Regions from separate parts of the Tumebacillus amylolyticus genome, predicted to be linked through region 1. Evidence: riboswitches for the same ligand, from Rfam matches in the RefSeq annotation. Region 1 holds a riboswitch; each other region holds the start of a gene.
The links. A riboswitch is a leader RNA that binds a small molecule or an ion and turns the genes downstream of it on or off. The one in region 1 is predicted to bind cyclic di-AMP.

Region 2: linked by a shared signal. The riboswitch ahead of JJB07_RS07265 (LysM peptidoglycan-binding domain-containing protein) and the one ahead of JJB07_RS03245 (ABC transporter ATP-binding protein) in region 1 are both predicted to bind cyclic di-AMP.
Region 3: linked by a shared signal. The riboswitch ahead of JJB07_RS11805 (C40 family peptidase) and the one ahead of JJB07_RS03245 (ABC transporter ATP-binding protein) in region 1 are both predicted to bind cyclic di-AMP.

What each region holds. Positions count from the first base shown of each region.
Region 1 is NZ_JAEQNB010000001.1:684,740-688,950, reverse strand. Features, by position in the region: gene JJB07_RS03255 (ABC transporter substrate-binding protein) at 1-190, opposite strand, end outside; gene JJB07_RS03250 (ABC transporter permease) at 212-907, opposite strand; gene JJB07_RS03245 (ABC transporter ATP-binding protein) at 858-2,003, opposite strand; cyclic di-AMP (ydaO/yuaA leader) riboswitch at 2,167-2,318, opposite strand; gene JJB07_RS03240 (cation:proton antiporter) at 2,374-3,636, opposite strand; gene JJB07_RS03235 (chromate transporter) at 3,824-4,211, opposite strand, start outside.
Region 2 is NZ_JAEQNB010000002.1:80,641-84,851, reverse strand. Features, by position in the region: gene JJB07_RS07270 (aminotransferase class I/II-fold pyridoxal phosphate-dependent enzyme) at 1-1,287, shown strand, start outside; cyclic di-AMP (ydaO/yuaA leader) riboswitch at 1,468-1,607, shown strand; gene JJB07_RS07265 (LysM peptidoglycan-binding domain-containing protein) at 1,612-2,484, shown strand; gene JJB07_RS07260 (glycosyltransferase family 4 protein) at 2,570-3,709, shown strand; gene JJB07_RS07255 (hypothetical protein) at 3,706-4,211, shown strand, end outside.
Region 3 is NZ_JAEQNB010000003.1:365,571-369,781, forward strand. Features, by position in the region: gene JJB07_RS11800 (carbon starvation CstA family protein) at 1-1,075, opposite strand, end outside; gene JJB07_RS11805 (C40 family peptidase) at 1,210-1,902, opposite strand; cyclic di-AMP (ydaO/yuaA leader) riboswitch at 1,909-2,043, opposite strand; gene JJB07_RS11810 (PTS sugar transporter subunit IIC) at 2,163-3,503, opposite strand; gene JJB07_RS11815 (PTS sugar transporter subunit IIB) at 3,508-3,810, opposite strand; gene JJB07_RS11820 (sigma-54-dependent transcriptional regulator) at 3,807-4,211, opposite strand, start outside.

The sequences.
Region 1 (4,211 bases):
GGTCGGTGTTTTTCTCCAACATCAGCCCGACCAAGTTCGCCATGATGTCTTGTTCCGTGAAGTTTTTGCCGACGACTGTGATTTCATCGGACGCTTTCGAACCGGTCACGGCGGAGCACCCCGTCACCAATCCGGCAAGCGAAACAGCGAGTGTACCTGCAAGCAAAGCTTTGATTGTTCCTTTTTTCAAAAAATCGTCCCCCTCGTAAAATTAGTTCAGTTCTTTTCGAATACGCAGACCTTTGGGCGTTGCCAAGCGGTCAATCCAAGCCAGAAGCAAGTCGAACACAATCGCCAGCACCGCCGCCGGAACGGCCCCTGCCAAGATAACGCCCGTATCGACCATCGAGATCCCGCGCAGGATCAAGTCGCCGAGGCCACCGGCCCCGATAAACGAAGCGAGCGTGGCCACGCCGATCGTCATGACCGTCGCGGTGCGAATACCGGCGAAGATCATCGGACGTGCGAGCGGCAGTTCCACCATTCTCAGCAATTGAAAACGCGTCATGCCCATGCCGCGTCCCGCTTCGAGAAGCGCCGAATCCACATCGAGAATGCCCGTGTAGGTATTGCGAAGGATCGGAAGCAGCGCATACGCGACCATCGCAATGATCGCCGGAACCGACCCAATGCCGAAGACGGGAATCATGAACCCAAGCAACGCAAGGCTCGGGATGGTTTGTAAGATGGAAACGAGTCCGAGAACTGCCCCTGCCAATTTACGATATCGAGTCAACAGAACGCCCAAGGGAATCGAAATCAAGATCGCCCAGAACAACGCGATCAACGAGAGCGTCATATGTTGCAGGCTCGACTCCAAGATGTCTGTCCAACGGTCAGCGAACGTCGTCAAAAGTTCATTCACCACTTGCAGCCGCCTCCTCCAGATAAGGTTTGGAAAGCACATCGACCAAGCAAGCGCGGGTTACGATCCCGACGAGTTTCCCCTCTCCGCTCACGACCGGTACGTGTCCGTAGGGTGCATCTTGCACCAACGTGATCGCATCCCACAGCGGAGTTTCGGGACGCAGGGTCGGTGCATCTGTGCGCATGACATCGGCGAGCGTCTTGGACTCCTCCGAATAGCGCTTGTAGATATCGGCCGTGTCGGCAATTCCGTGGTAGCGGCCGTCTTGATCGGCGACGAGAATCGCGGTGACCCGCTTGCGTTGCATGGTCTGCACCGCTTCGGCGAGGCCTTTGTAGCGGCTCATCTTGACCGGTTGAAGGAGCATCACGTCGGCGACGGTGAGCGCCGGTTTGGCCGCGAGACGTTTTTCCCCGATAAAACCACGTACAAAGTCGTTCACAGGATGGCGCAGAATGTGGTCAGGAGTGCCCTGCTGGATGACTTGACCGCCTTGCATGATGATGAGTTCATCGGCGATCTTCAGCGCCTCGTCCATGTCGTGCGTGACAAATACGATGGTTTTGTGGAGTTCTTGGTTTAAACGGATGAGTTCGTCTTGCAATTGTTCCCGCGTAATCGGGTCGAGCGCGGAAAACGGTTCGTCCATCAAGATGATGGGCGGATTCGCCATCAGCGCGCGTGCCACACCGACACGCTGCTGTTGGCCCCCCGACAATTCGGCGGGGTAGCGGTCACGATACGAGGCTGCATCAAGCCCGACCAGTTCCAGCAACTGATCAATCTTGGTCAGATCATGACCTTTTTTGCCATCGGTCAAACGCGGTACCAGTGAGATGTTCTCGGCGATCGTCATGTGTGGAAACAGACCGATCTGCTGGATCACATACCCGATGCGGCGGCGGAGCTCGGCGGAATTCTGCGCTTGAATGTCTTGGTTAAACACGCGGACTTCGCCTGAGGTGGACTCGATGAGGCGGTTGATCATCTTCATCGTGGTCGTCTTGCCGCACCCGGACGGTCCGACGAGCACGACGATGTTGCCCTGTGGGATCGACAAATTCAAGTTGTCGATCACCACGTTGTCCCCATACGATTTGGTGACATTGCGAAACTCGACTGCATTTCTTTTCACTTCAACATCCCCTCCCAATTGCTGGTGTACCAGGTTTGGCGGGGTCTTTTGGCTGTGAACATGCAAAAAGACCCTACCAAAAAACGATAGGGTCCGAAAAAAACTACGCAAAAAAGACCCCATCGGTTCTCATCGGGTCAATGTGTGTGAAACCTGCATGCAATTGACCCATCTCTACGCTGACGAGGTTAGCTGACGGGCTCGGGAAAGATGGTTCCCTACGAGCTTGGTATTCACCCAAGCAACGATGCGCCCCAGGAAATGTGGTTCCCCCGCTTCCCAATAGGAGTATCAGGAATTAAGCAATACCTTTAGGATAGACGACGATTGTGTTCATTGTATGTCCGTGAATAAAAAAAGAGCCACCTTTTCACAGGTGGCCTTTTTCGCGAACTTGCTGTTCCTCCAAAAGTCCCAGCTTTTTCGCGACGAACGGCGTCGTGCTGGCTTGCAAGAGCAACGTGAACAGAATCGCAACGAAAGCGATCGCCGACATCAGCTTCGCGTCTTCCAAGCCGGAGCTTCCGACGATCCCGACCAACGCGGCGGCGATGACGCCCGTTTCGCGCGTCCAGAACAGGAAGAGAATTTCGTTGCGTTTCCATTTCGCCCTGCGATCCGGCAGCAAGCAGCTCAGCACGGTGATCGGACGTGCGAGGAATACGAAGACCAAGACGACGAGCAGCCCTTGCAGTCCGTAATCCTGGAGAACGCTGAAATCGACTTGACTGCCCAGCAAGATGAAGATCAACATGCGCAACTTCAAGGACACCGCGTCGATGAACTCGTGAGCGGCGTGCTCTTGTTTGGGGAGGATGGTCAGTTTGAACGACTCCGCATTCCCGATCATCAACCCGGCGACGAACACGCTCATGAATCCGCTGGCATGAATCCACTCCGCACCCAAGTACGCGGCGAGCACCGTAATGACGATGACCATCGGGGCAAACTCCCGAAGCAGACCGCGGTCGTTCTCGGAGATTAGGAAAGCGGCGATCCATCCGACGATGGCGCCGACGACGATCCCGCCCAATGCGAGCTGTGCGAACTGCAACCCGATCGAGCCCCACTCGACGGCGGCTCCGGTCGTCATCAACAGCGAGAACACAACGGTCGCCATGATCGCCCCGGTCGCATCGGTAAACGCCGACTCCGTGATGACCGTCTGGCTGACTTTGCGACGCACGGGAAACTTTTGAAAGATCGGCACGAGAGCCGCCGGGTCTGTGGAAGCCAAGATTGACCCGAGCAACAGCGCCGGCATAAACGACATGTCGAAAATCCAGACTGCGGCGACGGCGACCACGAGAGCCGTCACGACAACCCCGAGTGTTGAAAGCAACGTGATCGTCCGCCAGACTTCCTTGAGCACGGACAGGCGCGTAATCATGCCGCCGTGGAAGAGGATGAACGACGCCCCGAACAGGAGAATCGCTTGATTGGCGGTCGATTCGGATCGGATGTCCACCAGATCCAATACGGATGGCGAGAGCAACATCCCGATGAGGATGAACAGCACCACGTCCGGGATGCGCAGCTTTTCGGAGAGCTTCCCGCCAAGCGTCCCTACGAAGAAGACAAGTAAGATTGCCGTTAAAAAGGTTTGAGCGAGTTCGACAGCATGAGAATGCATGAATACCTCCTGCGAGCACGGTTTATATACTCAATTTTACCACACCGCTTCTGAGGTCTAGGGTGCCCCAAAGACGGGTAGCGTCTCTTAGCTAACCCTCGATTCGTTTTTCTGCCGTAGTCTCGCCGCGTGCTCTAGGGACAATCGTGAAAAATCAAGTTCTTCCTTCCTATTAAAAGGGGAGCTTCTAGTACAAGAGGCTCCCAATCCCACCACACACGAGGACTACCACCCACGCGGGTACTTTCCAAAAAACCAACAACCCGAATGTCAACAACGCCAACGCCACGTCTATCGGTTCTCGGATCGCCTTGGTCCAGACCGGATTGTACAAGGCAGCGAGCAGAATGCCGACCACCGCTGCGTTGATTCCATTCAACACCGCTTGAACCTTCGGCATCCCCCGCAGAGTCGACCAAAACGGCAGAGAGCCACCCACCAGCAAGAACGACGGGAGAAAAATGGCGACCGTGGCGATCACGGCCCCTTTCCAACCTGCCAGAATTGCACCTATGTATGAGGCGAACGTAAACAGCGGCCCCGGCACGGCCTGCGCCGCTCCATACCCGGCTAGA
Region 2 (4,211 bases), on a different contig from region 1:
CCGTTGGACGACCTGCATTCGCCGAAGGGAATTATCAAGGAGGCGCAGGAGCTGGCCGCACGCGCGTACGGCGCGGACCATACTTATTTCTCGGTACACGGAACGTCCGGTGCGATCATGACGATGGTCATGGCTGCCGTCGGCCCCGGTGAGAAAATTCTCGTACCGCGAAACGTCCACAAGTCGATCCTCTCGGCGATCATCTTCTCTGGAGCGCATCCAGTATTTATGCATCCGGAGATCGATCCGGAGATCGGCATCGCCCACGGCGTATCGCTCGATACGGTTCGCAAGGCGCTTGACGAAAACGCAGACGCCAAAGCGCTGCTTCTGATCAACCCGACCTACTTCGGTGTGTCCGCCGATCTCAAGTCGATTGTGGATCTGTCGCATGAACGCGGCATCCCGGTTTTGGTTGACGAAGCGCACGGCGTGCTGTTTGGCTTCCACGAAGACTTGCCGCTCTCGGCGATGCAAGCCGGTGCCGACATGGCGGCCACGTCCGTTCACAAACTCGGCGGCTCCATGACGCAGAGTTCGGTGCTCAACGTCCGCGAAGGCTTGGTCTCGCCGGACCACGTCCAATCGGTGCTCTCCATGTTGCATACGACTTCGACGTCGTACCTGCTGCTGGCCTCGTTGGACGTCGCACGGAAGAACCTCGCCATCCACGGCCACGACCTGATTACCAAAACACTGGAACTCGCCCGCGCTTGCCGCAACCGCATCAATGCGATCGACGGTCTCTACTGCTTCGGCGACGAGATTCTGAAAAACTCCGCAACCTTCGCACACGACCCGTTGAAAATCAACGTCACCGTCTCCAACTTAGGTCTGACGGGCTGGGAAGTCGAGAAGATTCTGCGCACCGACTTCAACATCGAAGTCGAAATGTCCGACCTCTACAACATTCTCTGCATCATCACGTTCGGCGACACGCAAGAAACGATTGACGCGCTCGTCAGCGCACTTGAAGTGATCGCGACGAAGTACCGCCGCGAAGTTCTGGAGCGCAAACAGGTCAAGTACCCGTCCACGCCGCTGCTGGCCCTTTCGCCGCGCGACGCGTTCTACAACAAGCAGACGGAGATCATCCCGCTTGCAGAAGCGGCCGGCCGCATCATCGCCGAGTTCATCATGGTCTACCCGCCGGGTATCCCGATTGTCATGCCGGGCGAAGTCGTCACCACCGACAACATCGACTACATCGTCGAACATGTCAAAGAAGGTCTGCCGGTCCAAGGCCCGGACGATCCCAACATAGAATTCGTCAAAGTTCTCAAATAATACCCGAAAAAGAGCTCCCGTCCACCGCCGAGGTGGACGGGAGCTTTTTTCCAATTCGGTGGGAACCCGCAGTCTCATCGGCTGCGGAGGATTTCCCAGTCGGTTTCCAGTTATCACCTAGTGAAGCACTCGGGATTGTCTGGTAGAGTTATGCCTATGTTCGACAGCGAACGACAAATAAAACTTAACAAGCCGAATCCTCACTTTCGAAGAGGAGCGGAGGAACCAAACTTGGGGTGAACCCGTGACAACTCGTCAACGGGCGGGAACCTTCTTCCCGAATCCGTCAGCTAACTCCGCAGGCTTTTAGAAGGGACGTGCAACATGATGAACATGAAGAAAAATTGGAAGCACCTCCTCGTAGGTACTCTGATGATGGCAGGCGCACTGACCCTGATCAACACCAAGGCCGAAGCGGCCGCAATCACCGTCCAACCGGGCCAAACCCTTTCCGAGCTGGCGAAAGTCAACGGCACCACGGTGGCAGCGGTGAAATTCACCAACAACTTGAAATCGGACGTCGTTCTCGCAGGCCAAACGCTCAACATGCCGTTCCCGTACAAAGTGGGCAACGGTGACTACATGAGCTATCTCGCGAAACGCTACAACACCACCATCGCCGACATCAAACGTGTGAACCACCTCGACCGTGAGAACCTCTTCATCGGCGAAGTGATCACGATTCCGGTCGGCAAGAACACCAACATCACTCCGGTCGTCAAAGCGATCGAAACGTCCCCAGCTCCGGCCAAGGGCGCAGAACACGCAGCGACTCCGGCTCCGGCTCGTGCAGAAGCAAAAGCTCCGACTCCGGTTCGTACCACTCCGGTTCTTGCGCCGGTGAAGCAACCGGCCGCTCCGACCGTTGCCGGCAAGGAATATTCCAAGACCGTTGACGTCGCGGCTACCGCGTACGGTCCGGGCAACATCATGTGGCAATGGGGCGGCAAGACCAAGATGGGCACCCAAGTGCGTGAAGGCGTCATCTCGGTCGACCCGAACGTGATTCCGCTGGGCTCGAAAGTCTGGGTGACCGGCTACAATTCTCCGCTGCTTCCGGCGGGCGGTTTCTTCGCAACTGCCGAAGACACCGGCGGCGCGATCAAGGGCAACCGCATCGACATCTACATCGACGCGAACCACACCCAACTGATCCAGTTCGGCAAGCAAAATATCCAACTCTATATCTTGAAATAAAAAAACCACCTGTTCTCTTGGAGAGCAGGTGGTTTTTTCATGCTCATTTCGGGGAAGTACTGGAAGAGATGAGAGAGGTGACCTTATGCGTACCTATCATGTACTTCAAGTGTTGCGCCCGATGCAGGGCGGCATGCGTCGTCATGTGCTGGATTTGATTCAAGGCTTGCAAGACGCCGGACACCGTGTTACGGCGGCGTGCCCGAAGAAAACGGCGCTTTTTCAAGAACTCAGGAGTTTGGTTTCGACCGTGCCGTTTCCGCTCGATGACGGGATGAATCCAATCTCCGACTGGCTGGCTGTGCGGCATCTGCAGAAAGTCATGCGGCGGGAGAAGTTTGACATCGTCCACCTGCACGGGGCCAAAGCGGGCTATGTCGGACGGTTTGCCGTGCGCGGTATCGAACCCCGCCCGGCTGTGCTCTACACCGTCCACAACCACGTCCTGCCCCGCCAAGCTCTTTTGAAAAAAGCGATGAACGCGCTGGAGCGCCGCCTCGCCGTCGACACCGACCGCATCATCGCCGTGTCCGATTCGCTGCGACAAGAAATTCGCTTGTCACACGGCGTGGAAGAGTACCGTTCGGTGACGATTCGCAACGGCATACAAGGCCCGCCGCCGCTGACTCGACGCTATGCGCGTGCTGTGCTTGGTTGTGAAGACGACGATCGCGTGGTGATCGCGTGCATCGGGCGGATGGTGCCGGAGAAGGGAATCGACAGGCTGCTCGAAGCGTTCACGATTTTATTGTCGCGAGGCTTCGATGCCGAACTGGTTCTGATCGGCGACGGGCCGATGTTGTCCGACTATCAATATCTCGCAGGCAAAGTCGGTCTCGCCCGCGTGCGTTTTCTCGGCGAAGTGCCGAACGCCGCACAGGTGTTGCCGGGCGTGGACATCGCCGTCTGCCCGTCGAGGCAGGAGGGTCTGGGCCTCGTCGCCATTGAAGCGATGTTGGCGGGTCGTCCCGTAGTCGCAAGCGATGTCGGCGGGTTGCCGGAAGTGGTCGTGCATGGCGAGACAGGTCTGCTCGTCCCGCCGGAAGACTCGGTTTTGCTCGCGAGTTCCCTGTGCTATTTGATCGAACGGCCGGATGTGCGCGAGCGAATGGGACGTCTCGGCTCTCAACGGGCACAGGAGCATTTTTCCCGACACGGGATGATGCAGGCGGTGCTCAAGGAATATGACGCGGTGATGGAGAGTCGCCAAGGAGTGATCGTATGAGAAAAAAATTCAGGCTCGGCGGTGGCCTGTTGGTGTTGCTGATGCTGCTCTCTCTGGCGCTGCCCGTCTCGTCAGCACGTGCCGCAGATGATATTGCGTATTCCAACGATCCCGTGAAGACCCAGCGGCAAGTGGTCTTGCTGTTGCTCGACGGGTTGCGCCTTTCGGACATTACGCCTGAGCGGACGCCGAACCTCTGGCACATGCAAGAGGTCGGCTCCATCGGCGTCATGAACTTGAACACGCTCGGAAGCAAAACGGACGTCAACGCCGCCCTCACCATCGGGGCAGGCAGTCGTTCGGGGGCGAATCTCTCGTCGGTTGAAGCGTATGAAGCGGGAGAGACGGTTCAGCAAGACGGCCAGACGGTAACGGGGCGCGACCTCTATATCCGACATATGGGCAAGGAACCGACGGCGGGCGTTGTTTTGCCGCAATGGCCGCAATTTCTCGAAAGCGTGGACAAGCAAAAAGGAAATCCCTCCACGGTGGGTCTGCTCGG
Region 3 (4,211 bases), on a different contig from region 1:
GGGATTCCTTTTGCACCATTTTCGGCGTGGTGCCCGACGAAACGAGAGCGTGGAAACCGGAAATCGCCCCACATGCGATCGTGATGAACAGGAACGGGAACAACGGACCTGCAAAGACCGGGCCGGAGCCGTCGAGGAAGCTCGTGATCTTCGGCATGTGGATCTCCGGACGGACGATCAAGATACCGATCGCGAGCAAACCGATGGTGCCGATCTTCAAGAACGAAGACAAGTAGTCGCGCGGTGCAAGCAAGAGCCAAACCGGCAAGATGGAAGCGATGAAGCCATACCCCATGAGCATCCACGCGAGGGTGGTTTTCTCATAGTCAAAGTAGTGCGCGATGGACGAATCAGCCACAACTTGGCCGAAATAAAGTGCGAGCATCAACAGAACGAACCCGATCACGGAGCCTTCCAAGACGCGACCCGGACGGATGAAGCGCATGTACACGCCCATGAACAGAGCGATCGGAAGCGTTGCGAACACTGTGAAGGTAGCCCACGGAGAATGGAACATCGCATTGACGACGACCATTGCCAGAACTGCGATCAAAATGACCATGATCGCCAAGACACCGACCAAAGCGAGTGTGCCGCCAAACGGCCCGATCTCGTCTTTGGCAATTTGACCGAGCGATTTCCCGTTGCGGCGCATCGAGCCGAACAGAATCACGAAGTCTTGGACGGCACCGCCGAGCACGACGCCGACGAGAATCCAGATCATGCCGGGCAAGTACCCCATCTGCGCGGCGAGGATCGGACCGACCAACGGACCGGCACCTGCAATCGCTGCGAAGTGGTGACCGAACAACACCCACTTGTTGGTGGGGACATAGTCTTTGCCGTCGTCGTTGATTTCAGCAGGCGTTGCCCGCTTGTCATCGAGGCCAAAGACGTTTTTCGCCATGTATTTCGAGTAGAAGCGATACCCGATGGCATACGTGCAGACGGCTGCGATGACGATCCAAGATGCGGAAATCGTCTCGCCGTTGTTGATCGCAAGCAGCGCAAACGCTACGCCGCCGAGGACTGAGACCACCGTCCAGATCAGGATCGAGAGCAAATTTTTGTTCACGGTGTGAAGCTCCCCCTTCAAGTAACGGAATATATGAAACCGTTTTACTATTAGAATTATACGACAACTTTGTGAAATTATCATCCTTATCGATAAAAAAACCGACCGTTTCGGATCCGGTCGGTTCTAAACGCTTATAGATAGGAACGAGCTCCGATGTAACGCGGGCCCCAATAGCTGTCGTGGAGAGAGTCGATCTTCACACCGTGCGAAGACGTCGCGGAGATGAACTGGTCGTTGCCGATGTAGAGACCCACATGGGTCGCACCAGCGCCGTAGGTGGTGAAGAACACGAGATCGCCCGCTTTGAGCGAGTCAACGCCGGAGCCGCTTGCGTACATGTCAGCTGCCGTGCGCGGTGCGGAGACGTCGTACTGTGACAGAACATAGCCGACGAAGCCGGAGCAATCAAAGCCGGACGGAGTGCGCCCGCCCCATGCATACGGGGTGCCGAGGTACTTCTCAGCCGTGTCGATGACTTGATCTGCTGTGGTCGTGCCTTTCGCAGCGCGGAGTTTCGACGCAGCTGCTTGAATCGCCGGGCCGGTTTCCGTGCCCACTTTGCCGTTGACTTCGATTCCGTGGTCGCGTTGGAACGCGCGAACGGCGTCTGCGGTGATCTCACCGTAGTAGCCGGTGTTCTCCGGGTATGTAAAGTAGCCGAGCAGTCGGAGGTCCGCCTGCACTTGAGTAACATCATTGCCGGTCGATCCAATGGTGATGAGGGTCTGTCCGTACGGAACAGCTGCATGTGCTTGCACAGTAGACAGAGACGGCGCAACAAAGACGAGGGCAGCAACAAACAAAGCTTGTACAATACGCTTCAAAATGAAATTTCCTCCCCAAGCGGCCTCCGAGGTTAGTTGACGGGTTCGGGTCGAGAGTAACCCTTCCGCCCGCAGGCGGTTCACCCCATGAAAATAAGTCCCCCGTACTGGTTTGCTTACCAGATTCGGCCAATTTCGACATGATGAAAGTCTACCATACAAATTGTCAGAAATCAACGAAATGAGAGATTCTAGGCAGAAAATAATTTCGACAAGTGAAAGATCAAGAATGAAAGCGATTTCAAAATAAAAACGGTCTCTCATTCGCCGTCCGCGAAGTGAGAGATCTTTTTTTCATAGAGTTTGAAGAACGGATAGTAGATCAGCCCTGCGATCACGAGGTCCACACCTTGCAACACAGCTCCCCGCCACGAACCGTCCGCGAGAAAGCCTCCGAGAAACACCGGCATCGTCAGCGGCGGTTGTACGGTCGGCACAGGGACGAGCCCGGTGTGCATCGCGAGGAAGTTCACCGTCACGATCACCGTGGGAGCCAACAAGAGCGGCAGGACGAGGATGGGGTTTAACGCAATCGGTACGCCGAACACGACAGGCTCGTTGATGTTGAACAGCCCCGGCACCAGCGCCACTCGCCCGACCTGTTTCAACTGCTGGACTTTCGATCGTAACAGAAAGAACACCAACGGAAGCGTCGCCCCCGAACCGCCCAAGTGCGCATACATATGAAAAAACGGCTCCGACACGATGTGTGTCGCCGGCTCCCCTGCTCCCAGCGCTTGGATGTTCTCACTGAGGTTGGTCTGCCAAAGCGGGTAGGCGACCGAAGAAACGACGTTCATCCCGTGGATTCCGACCGCCCAGAGCAACATCATCAGCCAAATCTGCAAGATCGCGGAAGGCAACGTATCTGAGGCTTGCACGAGGAAGCTCAGTTTCGCCATGACGACCTGCGGCAAGGTCAAGGCCGTTGCCGGGTCGAGCGGGTGCGGCGAAAACGTTGTCGTCACCCACCATTCCAGCAGAAACGCACCTCCCACCGCGAGAAAGGCAGGAATCATCATCTCAAACGACTTTGAGACGTTCGGCGGGACGGCGGGCGGCATCTTGAGGATCAATCCGCGCCGGAGCAGAAAGCGATTGAGTTCTGCGACACCGATGCCGGTCAGCATCGACACAAACAGCCCCACCGCGCCGAGATTGTCGAGAAATTGATCGAGCCGGATCGCGTGCAATCCGATGAGATGCCCCTCCTGTCGAACGCCCACCGGCAGGCAGAACACCAACAGTGTCGCCATCGCCATCAACCCCACTCGCCCGCCGTCGATCTTGTAGTGCTTGGCGAGACTTTCGGCAACCCCGTAGCAGACCCAGAACGCAATGAGACCGAATGTGAGCTGAAACGGAACCATCAGCATCGGTCGAGCGTCGGTCAACCACGCATTGATTGCCCCCAGCACGCCGTCCTGAATGCCTTCGGGCAGTGGAGGAATGGCAAAGATCAAGAAAATCGAGCCGACGATGATCATCGGCAACGCGCTTCCAATAAAAGCATTGCGGATCGCCTGCATATAGCGGTTCTCCACGACCCGTGCAGTCACGGGCAAAATCGTGCGTTCCATGAAAAGCAGGAGTTTGTTCATGAGGTCAGACTCCCTGCTCCATCAAGGCAAGCGCTTGACGCAACGCCCCAGCACCATCGGCGAGCGCGTAGGTCCGGCCCTCAATCACGCCGGCCGGGCGACCGTGAGCGGCGATCGAGTTCATCAAATAGCGCACTTGCGGCGCAATCAAGAACACATCCGCCTCCTCCACGTGATCCTGGACTTCATTGCTGCCAATCGCCCGAATCTGCGCTTGTACACCCGCTTCCTTGGCGGCCGTCTCCATCGAGTTCACCAGAAGCGACGTGGACAGGCCAAAGGAGCAAACCAACACGATGCTGTTCATCCACGTACTACCTCCCCTTGCGCCAACAATCTCCAGAGATGTCCCAACTCACAAGCCGGAACTTCAATTCCTAATGCATCGGTCACGCTCTGCAACGCGTGCAGAATCTGATCGCCCCCTTGAATCGGCGGCGGCAGTTCGCCCCGTTCTTCGGTCGGCCATACGCCGCGTTGCATGCGGTGTTCAATCGCCATGACGAGATGCATCGTCACGCCAATTTGCAAATCGACATCGATCTCGCGCCCCCAGATCTGGGCAAGTTCTTCGAGTGCTTTCACAATCTCCGGCACGAGGAAGTACGGATTGACCCGGCGCACGGTGCGGCGCAACGTCTCAATCAACGCTTCCCACACCGGCGTCTGCGGCTCTTCTCCAATTCTCCATTGCAACGTCGACCCGAT